Regions from separate parts of the Stenotrophomonas sp. TWI1151 genome, predicted to be linked through region 1. Evidence: riboswitches for the same ligand, from Rfam matches in the RefSeq annotation. Region 1 holds a riboswitch; the other holds the start of a gene.

Region 1 (4,411 bases):
GGCCAAGTACCAGGGCGTGGCGCCGGCCAGCGCACGCGGTGAGGAGTTCTTCGACGCCGGTGCCAAGTACCACGTGCCGGGCAACACCCCGTATACCCGTTACTTCCTGGCGCGCATCCTGCAGTTCCAGTTCTACAAGGGCCTGTGCGATGCCTCCGGCTACAAGGGCCCGCTGCACCAGTGCAGCTTCTACGGCAACAAGGAAGCCGGCCAGAAGTTCTGGGCGATGCTGAGCAAGGGCGCCAGCCAGCCGTGGCAGGCTACGCTGAAGGAAATCACCGGCGGCGACAAGCTCGATGCCGGCCCGATGATCGAGTACTTCACCCCGGTCAACGAGTGGCTCAAGCAGCAGAACCAGGGCCAGATGTGTGGGTGGCAGGTGCCGGCGGCCACCGCTGCGGCCCCGGCGGCACCGTAACCCATGGGTTGGGCCGGGCCCTGCCCGGCCGCAGCCCGCAACGAAAAAACCGGCCGAAAGGCCGGTTTTTTTTTGTCCCTGACGCTGTGGCCTGCGTCCGGCCTCGATGGGCCGGGACCACCTGCAACCACACGTGGCGTGGCGCTAGGACTTGGGTTTCAGGGCGGCCGCCAGCTCGGTCTTGAACTGCTCGAAGTCCATGCCATCGGCCTTGGCCTCGGCGTGCGCGGCATCCTTCAACGCGTCCGAGTACACCAGCCGGACCGGCGTGCCCTGCCGCTCGTGCAGTTCGGCGGCCTGCATGATCAAGGCCAGCACGCGTGCCGCGCTGGTGGTCTGGCCGGCGATACGCCCATCCATGCCCAGCACCCACTCGCCATCACGGCGTACCACGCCGGCCAGCAGCGTACGTTGCTGGTCGCGCAGTTCGGCATGCGGCTCGACCGGCGGGGTGGCGGCCTGCTCGCGGTTGGCGGCCAGGGTTTCACGGCGCCGGCGGATGTCGCGGCGCAGTTTGGAGGTGGTCGACATCAGGGACTTCCGGACTGCATGAAAGGGCAAAGGATACCGCACGGGCCCTGGGGGACCCGCCAGCTGCGTGGCCTACTCGATGGGCGTCAGTACTTCGCGGCGGCGCTCGCAATACCGTTCCCAGTACCAGAACGAGCCACCCAGCGCGAAGAAGCCCATGTAGCCCAACGCCAGATGCACCGGACTGCTGCTGAGCATCGGCGAGACCACACCGGCCACCACGGTGTTGATCATCAGCTGGATGAACATCTGCATCGAAGACGCCAGGCCGCGCTGGTGCGGGTACATGTCCAGGACCGCCAGCGCCAGCACCGGGAAGATCAGCGCCATGCCCACGCCGCCGAGGAAGATCGGCATCACCGCCCACGGCAGCGCGATCTGCTGCACGGACAGCACGTAGGTGATGTTGAGCACGGCCGACACTGCGCACAGGCCGAATCCGATCGCGATCTGCCGCTGCGGCAGGATCCGCCCGGCCATCCGCCCGGACAGGAACGAGCCCATCGTCATGCCGCCGATGGTCGGAATGAACAACCAGGCAAAACCGCCCTCGCCCAGCTTGAGGTGCTGCATCACCAGCACCGGCGCCGAGGCGATATACAGGAAAATGCCGGAGAAATTCAGCGCACCGGCGGCCGAAAGCCTCAGCAGGCGCGCGTTGGACCCCATCCGCGCATAGCTGCGCAGCAGTTCCCGCATCGACAGCGGCGTGCGCGCCTCGACCGGATGGGTTTCCGGCAGCCACTTGCCGGTGGCCAGCAGCAACACCACGCCGAACAGCACCAGGAACCAGAAAATCAGCGGCCAGTCGCCGCCGCCGAGCAGGATCCAGCCACCGATGATCGGCGCGATCGCCGGGGCGACGCCGAAGATCATCGAGACCTGGCTCATCAACCGCTGCGCGTCGGCACCGTGGTACAGATCGCGGATCACCGCGCGGCCGACGATCACACCCACACCGGCGGTCACGCCCTGCAGCGCGCGGAACACCAGCAAGGTGGTCATGTCCCGCGACAGCGCACAGCCGATCGAGGCGCCGATGAACAGCACCAGCCCACCGATGATCACCCGCTTGCGGCCGAACGCATCCGACAGCGGGCCGTGCGCCAGGCTCATCAGGCCGTAGAACAGCAGGTACACGCTGATGGTCTGCTGCACCGCGACCTGGTCCACCTGCATGCGCTCGCCCAGCAACAGGAACGCCGGGAAAATGGTGTCGATCGAGAACGGACCGAACATCGCCAGGCCTGCGAGCAGCAGGGCCAGGCGGCGGGTCGAGGGTGAGGCGGGCGTCATGCGGGCTTCCGTCAGCGGCCATGCGCATTGCACGGCGGGCGCCTGGCCCGGAACGGGCGGCGCCAGATGAATACGAGGATCCAGTGATCATAGGCCTTTGCAGCCCTTGGCACCATGCCCGGGCGCGGTTTCCGGCGCACGTGCGCGCCCGTATTCAGGTGCCGGAAAGGCCCAGTGGGCCGAAGCGCTGGGCTATAATCGCCCCGCTACATGGTGGGAGAAGCGGACACCCGCTGCCGAAGGCGCAACGCCCGTAATCGCTCAGGCCCGATACCACCCGTACCAAAACTCTGGAGAGACCGGCGAGTGCCGGCGCCGAAGGGGCACGAAGCACGCCGATGCGCGCTTCCAAACTCTCAGGCAAAAGGACAGAGGGGCACCCAGGAAGACCGCAAGGTCCGGTGGATCGCTGTCGCCCGCGACGCGCCCTGGCCCAGCCGCCTTCCGAACGTGCGTGCCCACTCTCCGAGATGCCAGCCATGTCCCAGAACACCCCCTCCCTGCGCGAGCTTGAACACAGCCACGCGTTCGTCGAACGCCATATCGGCCCCAACGACGCCGAAATCGCGCAGATGCTCGACGTGGTCGGCCACGCCTCGCTGGACGCGCTGACCGATGCGATCGTCCCGGCCGGGATCAAATCGCCGGCACCGCTGGACCTGCCCGAGTCGCTGACCGAAGTGCAGGCACTGGCCAAGATCCGCGCCATCGCCGACAAGAACCAGGTGTTCCGCACCTTCATCGGCCAGGGCTACTACGGCACGCTCACCCCGAACGTGATCCTGCGCAACGTGCTGGAAAACCCGGCGTGGTACACCGCCTACACCCCGTACCAGGCCGAGATCTCGCAGGGCCGCATGGAAGCGCTGATCAACTTCCAGACGCTGTGCGCCGACCTGACCGGCATGGAAATCGCCAACGCCTCGTTGCTGGATGAAGCCACCGCTGCGGCTGAAGCGATGACGCTGGCCAAGCGCTCGGCCAAGTCGAAGTCCGATACGTTCTTCGTGCACGACGCCGTGCACCCGCAGACGCTGGAACTGCTGCGCACCCGCGCCGAGCCGATGGGCATCGTGCTGCGCGTGGGCACCCCGGCCGAGGCGATGGAAGCCGAAGCCTACGGCGTGCTGCTGCAGTACCCGGATACCTTCGGCCATATCGGCGATTACAAGGCGCTGGCCGATGCCGTGCACGCGCGCGGCGGCCTGGTCGCCGTGGCCACCGATCTGCTGGCGCTGACCCTGATCGCCGCCCCCGGCGAATGGGGTGCGGACATCGTGGTCGGCAACTCGCAGCGGTTCGGCGTGCCGTTCGGCTTCGGCGGCCCGCATGCCGCCTTCATGGCCTGCCGCGATGCCTATAAGCGCTCGATGCCGGGCCGCCTGATCGGCGTCTCGGTCGATGCGCAGGGCAACGCTGCCTACCGCTTGACGCTGCAGACCCGCGAGCAGCACATCCGCCGCGAGAAGGCGACCTCCAACATCTGCACCGCACAGGTGCTGCTGGCGGTGATGGCCTCGATGTATGCGGTGTACCACGGCCCGGACGGCCTGACCCGTATCGCCCGCCGCACCCACCGCCTGGCCGCGATCCTGGCCGCGGCACTGCGCGGCGCCGGCGTCAACGTCGGCGAGCACTTCTTCGACACCCTGCACGTCAAGGATGTGGACGCCAAGGCGATCCACGCCAAGGCCGCTGCGGCACGCATCAGCCTGCGTGCGATCGACAGCGACGCGGTCGGCATCAGCCTGGATGAAACCGCCACCCGCGCCGACATCGTCGCGCTTGGCCAGCTGTTCGGTGCCACGGTCGATGTCGATGCGCTCGATGCGGCCACCGCCGATGCGTTGCCAGCCGATCTGGTGCGCACCAGCGCCTTCCTGACCCACCCGGTGTTCAACACCCACCACAGCGAACACGAACTGCTGCGTTACCTGCGTTCGCTGGCGGACAAGGATCTGGCGATGGATCGCACCATGATCCCGCTGGGCAGCTGCACCATGAAGCTCAACGCCACCGCCGAGATGATCCCGGTGACCTGGCCGGAGTTCGCCAACATCCACCCGCTGGCCCCGGCCGACCAGGCCACCGGCTACAAGGAACTGATCGACGGTCTGGAAGCGATGCTGGTGGAGTGCACCGGCTATGACGCGGTCAGCCTGCAGC
Region 2 (4,411 bases), on a different contig from region 1:
CATCGATCTTGGACGAGGGCGCGTTGTCGGCATCGATCAACAGGGCGATGCGCTTTTCCGGTTCGGACATCTCGGTCTCCTGGGCGGGATCGGATCGGCCATCGGGCAAGTGCGATGGCCCCTGAACCCAGTATCGGCCATCGACGTGAACATCGCGCTTCACGTGCGACCATGGGCCGCATCACGAGACGACCTGCGCCGCCCCCCGCCGGCGCCCGCCAAGGAGTGAAGCATGACCCGCGATCCCACGCTCCACCTGCTCATCATCGGTGGCGGTTTTGCCGGCCTCTGGGCTACCCGTGCCCTCGCCTCGGCGCACGTGCGCATCACCCTGGTGGACCGTCGCAACCACCATCTGTTCCAGCCGCTGCTCTACCAGGTGGCCACCGCCGGCCTGTCCGCGCCGGATATCGCCGCACCGCTGCGCCACATCCTCGGCGACCAGCGCAACGTTGAAGTGCGGCTGGGCGAAGTGACCGACATCGACAAGGCGGCGCGCACCGCGACCCTGGCCGATGGCACGCAGATCGCCTACGACACCCTGATGCTGTGCACCGGTGCCACCCATGCGTATTTCGGCCACGACGAATGGGCGGCTGATGCGCCGGGCCTGAAGACGCTGGACGATGCCATCGCGCTGCGCCGCAAGCTGCTGCTCGCCTTCGAGCGCGCCGAGGCCGAACCCGATCCCGCGCGCAAAGCGGCCTGGCTGAGTTTCGCCGTGGTCGGTGGCGGCCCCACCGGCGTGGAACTGGCCGGCACCCTGGCCGAGATCGCGCGGCACACGCTGCGCAATGAGTTCCGCCATATCGATCCCGCCTCGGCCAAGGTCCGCCTGGTCGAAGCCGGCCCGCGCGTGCTGTCGACCTTCCCCGAGGTGCTCTCGCTCAAGGCACGGCGGCAGCTGGAAAAGCTGGGCGTGGAAGTGCTCACCGGCACCCCCGTCAGCGACATCAATGCCGAAGGCTTCCAGCTCGGCGAGCGCTTCGTCGAGGCCCGCACCGTGGTCTGGGCCGCCGGTGTCGCCGCCTCACCGCTGGCGCGCACGCTGGACGTGCCACTGGATCGCGCCGGCCGCGTGCCGGTGCAGCCCGATCTCACCCTGGACGGCCACCCGGAGATCTTCGTCGCTGGTGACCTGGCCGCACTGACCCAGGCCGACGGCAAGCCGGTGCCCGGCGTCGCGCCGGCGGCCAAGCAGATGGGCAAGCACGTGGCCACCACGATCCAGGCGCGCCTGGCCGGCAGGCCCGCACCCGGGCCGTTCAAGTATCAGGACTTTGGCAACCTGGCGACCATCGGCCGCATGGCCGCCATCGTCCACCTCGGCCGGCTGCAGCTCTCCGGGGTGCTGGCCTGGTGGTTCTGGCTGGCCGCGCACGTGTTCTTCCTGATCGGCTTCCGCAACCGCGTGGTGGTGCTGTTGAACTGGGCGGTGGCGTACTGGAGCTACCAGCGCAGCGCCCGGATCATCTTCGGTGATGCGCAGGACGATCGCCGACCGAAACGACCGCCCACGCCCTGATCAGCCCTGCGACAGACATCCCCAGCCATCGACCTGGCCGCTGTAGGAGACCGCCTCGCTGGCGAGCAGACCTTCGAAGCCCGAGATGTTCTGGTGGGTCGGCAGCATCAGCGGATGCACCACCACCTGCCACGGGTAGTCGTCGTTGCCCTCGTACGCCGCGAAGGACACCTTCTGGTCGTTCTTGAGCAGGTGCACGGCGAAGGCGATCGCCACGTCCTGGGTCGGGAAGATCAGCGCGAAATCCACCTCGCGCGGAATCGACAGGTCGTCGCCATCCTGCAGCATGTTCCAGAGCACATCGCCATTCTCATCTTCCGGGTACAACGACAGATCGCGGGACATGGCACTCCAGGGCTTGGGCAAGCGGATCAACGAACGAGGGTCGATGGTATGCCGCCAACGAAGGCCCGAACAACCCGCACGCGGGGCTACGTGGGATCGGGCAGCGCCAGCCACGCCAGCTTGCGCTCGCGCGGTTGCCGCTTGAGCTGCCACTCGGCCTTCGACGCCGTCGCGCGGTCCGGGTAGGCGCGCATCGCCAGCACCTTCACCGGGGGGTTGGCCCGGGTGTACTTCGCCCCTTTGCCGGCGAGATGGGCCTGGAAGCGCGCGTCCACGTCGTTGCTGATGCCGGCGTAATAGCTGCCGTTGCGGCATTCAAGCAGGTACAGGTACCAGAGGGCGGGTTCAGCGGGCATACCGGGATTATCCCCCGGCACGGGCCCGGCGGCTGCTAGAATCCGCCCCGGATGCAGGAGAGAGGCGCCGCGCTGGCGCCCGCCGAAGGCGCAGGCTCCCATAATCGCTCAGGCCGGTGGCTGCACAGCCACCAACCATGCATCCGACACGCCGATCTGGAGAGAGGTCTTCAATGACCCGCCGAAGGGGCACGTGGCCTTGGCCACCGAACTCTCAGGCAAAAGGACAGCGGGAGCGGCAACGGAATCCCACCCCACGACAGTGCAGCGGCGCTGGCGTGATGCGTGTGCGTTTCCGTCCCCGCCTGACGTGCTTCCCGGAGCCACCCCCATGCTGCTCTCCCTGATCTACCTCATCGCCATCTCGGCCGAAGCCATGACCGGCGCGCTGTCGGCCGGCCGCCGCCGCATGGACCTGTTCGGCGTGGTCATCATCGCCTGCGTCACCGCGCTCGGTGGCGGCTCGCTGCGCGACATCGTGCTCGGCCATTACCCACTGGGCTGGGTGAAGCACCCGGAGTACCTGGGCTTCACCATCTGCGCGGCGCTGATCGCGACCTGGGTGGCGCGCTGGATGCACCACTTCCGGCGCACCTTCCTGGTCCTCGATGGCCTGGGCCTGATCGCGTTCACCCTGATCGGCTGCGCAGTCGCGCGCGAAGGCGGGCACACCGTGCCGATCATCCTGATCGCCGGCATGCTGACCGGTGCGTTCGGCGGCGTGCTGCGCGATGTGCTGTGCAACGAGGTGCCGTTGATCTTCCAGAAAGAACTGTATGCCGTGATCACCCTGCTCACCGGGGCGGCCTACCTGACCCTGCTGGAACTCGGTGTATCGCTCAACGCGGCCACGCTGTGGTGCCTGGGCGGTGGCTTCCTGTTCCGCCTGCTGGCCATCCACTTCAACTGGGAAATGCCGAAGTTCGTATACCGCGACGAGGTGCATTGAACGGAACGTTCAATGCACCGGTAGCACCCGACCGTTGGTCGGGTGGCCTGACACACGTTCAATGCACCGGTAGCACCCGACCGTTGGTCGGGTGGCCTGACATACGTTCAATGCACCGGTAGCACCCGACCGTTGGTCGGGTGGCGGCGTGTACCGACGGTATGCATGCGCCGCCCCGTGACCACCTTGGTCGGATGACGCAATGCACCCATCCGCCCGGGCCCTGCCCCGCCCCATGACCAAGGGCATGTGAGTGCAGGCATCCACACGAGGTACCATGACGCCCCCGCCCCTCCCGGGTCGGTATCCAGCCACGCTGCGGCATTCGACCAGCGGCCCCGCCAGACAACCCCACTTCGCCCCGCCTGCCCCCACGGGCCGGTAAACCATGGACGCGTTCGCCGTGTGGCGTGCGCGCAGGATGCCCCATGTCTGCCCCGCTCCCCTCGCGTTCCCGTCGTCTGTTCAAACCGCTGTTGGTCGTGGCCGTACTGGCCGCCGCCGTGATCGCCTGGCGGGTGTTGTCGCCCGCGCCGACCGCCGAGGCCGCGCCTGCGAGCACCGCCACCCCGGTGCGTGTGGCCACCGCGACGCGGGAAGATCTGGTGGTGCGCCTGAAAGCGCTCGGCACGGTGACCCCGTTGCATACGGTGAGCATCCGCAGCCGCGTGGATGGCGAACTGCTGCGGTTGGCATTCTCCGAGGGTCAGCACGTCACCGCCGGCGAGCTGCTGGCCGAGATCGATCCGCGCCCGTTCCAGGTGCAGCTGTCGCGTGCACTGGGCACCCAGCAGCAGAACCTGGCCGAGCTGGACAATGCCGAAAGCCAACTCAAGCGCTTCGCCGAACTGCAGACCAAGCACTTCGTCTCCGCGCAGGACCTGAGTGATCAGCAGAGCAAGGTCCGCCAGCTGCAGGGCCGCCGCCAGACCGATCAGGCGGCGGTGGATGAAGCACGCCTGCAGCTGCAGTACACCCGCATCACCGCACCGGTGGCCGGGCGCATGGGCCTGCGCAACGTCGATGTCGGCAACCTGGTGCGCAGTGGCGATACCGAGCCGCTGGCCACCATCACCCAGACCACCCCGATCAGCGTGCTGTTCACCGTGCCCGAGCCGGACCTGCCGGCGGTGGTGGCTGCGGCACGCGCCAATCCGCAGTTGACCGTGGAAGCCTGGGACCGCGAGGAGCGCACCGCGCTCGGCGACGGCGTGCTCTCCAGCCTGGACAACCGCA

What was found. A riboswitch is a leader RNA that binds a small molecule or an ion and turns the genes downstream of it on or off. The one in region 1 is predicted to bind glycine.
Region 2: it holds a riboswitch for glycine, as region 1 does, so the genes downstream of both, ABE422_RS10330 (trimeric intracellular cation channel family protein) here and gcvP (aminomethyl-transferring glycine dehydrogenase) in region 1, are expected to answer to the same signal.

What each region holds. Positions count from the first base shown of each region.
Region 1 is NZ_JBDJLA010000006.1:156,109-160,519, forward strand. Features, by position in the region: gene ABE422_RS09790 (M2 family metallopeptidase) at 1-418, shown strand, start outside; gene ABE422_RS09795 (hypothetical protein) at 563-949, opposite strand; gene ABE422_RS09800 (multidrug effflux MFS transporter) at 1,022-2,245, opposite strand; glycine riboswitch at 2,526-2,627, shown strand; gene gcvP (aminomethyl-transferring glycine dehydrogenase) at 2,716-4,411, shown strand, end outside.
Region 2 is NZ_JBDJLA010000007.1:56,385-60,795, forward strand. Features, by position in the region: gene ABE422_RS10310 (NYN domain-containing protein) at 1-70, opposite strand, end outside; gene ABE422_RS10315 (NAD(P)/FAD-dependent oxidoreductase) at 233-1,525, shown strand; gene ABE422_RS10320 (ribonuclease E inhibitor RraB) at 1,526-1,870, opposite strand; gene ABE422_RS10325 (GIY-YIG nuclease family protein) at 1,957-2,226, opposite strand; glycine riboswitch at 2,271-2,364, shown strand; glycine riboswitch at 2,373-2,464, shown strand; gene ABE422_RS10330 (trimeric intracellular cation channel family protein) at 2,558-3,175, shown strand; gene ABE422_RS10335 (MdtA/MuxA family multidrug efflux RND transporter periplasmic adaptor subunit) at 3,604-4,411, shown strand, end outside.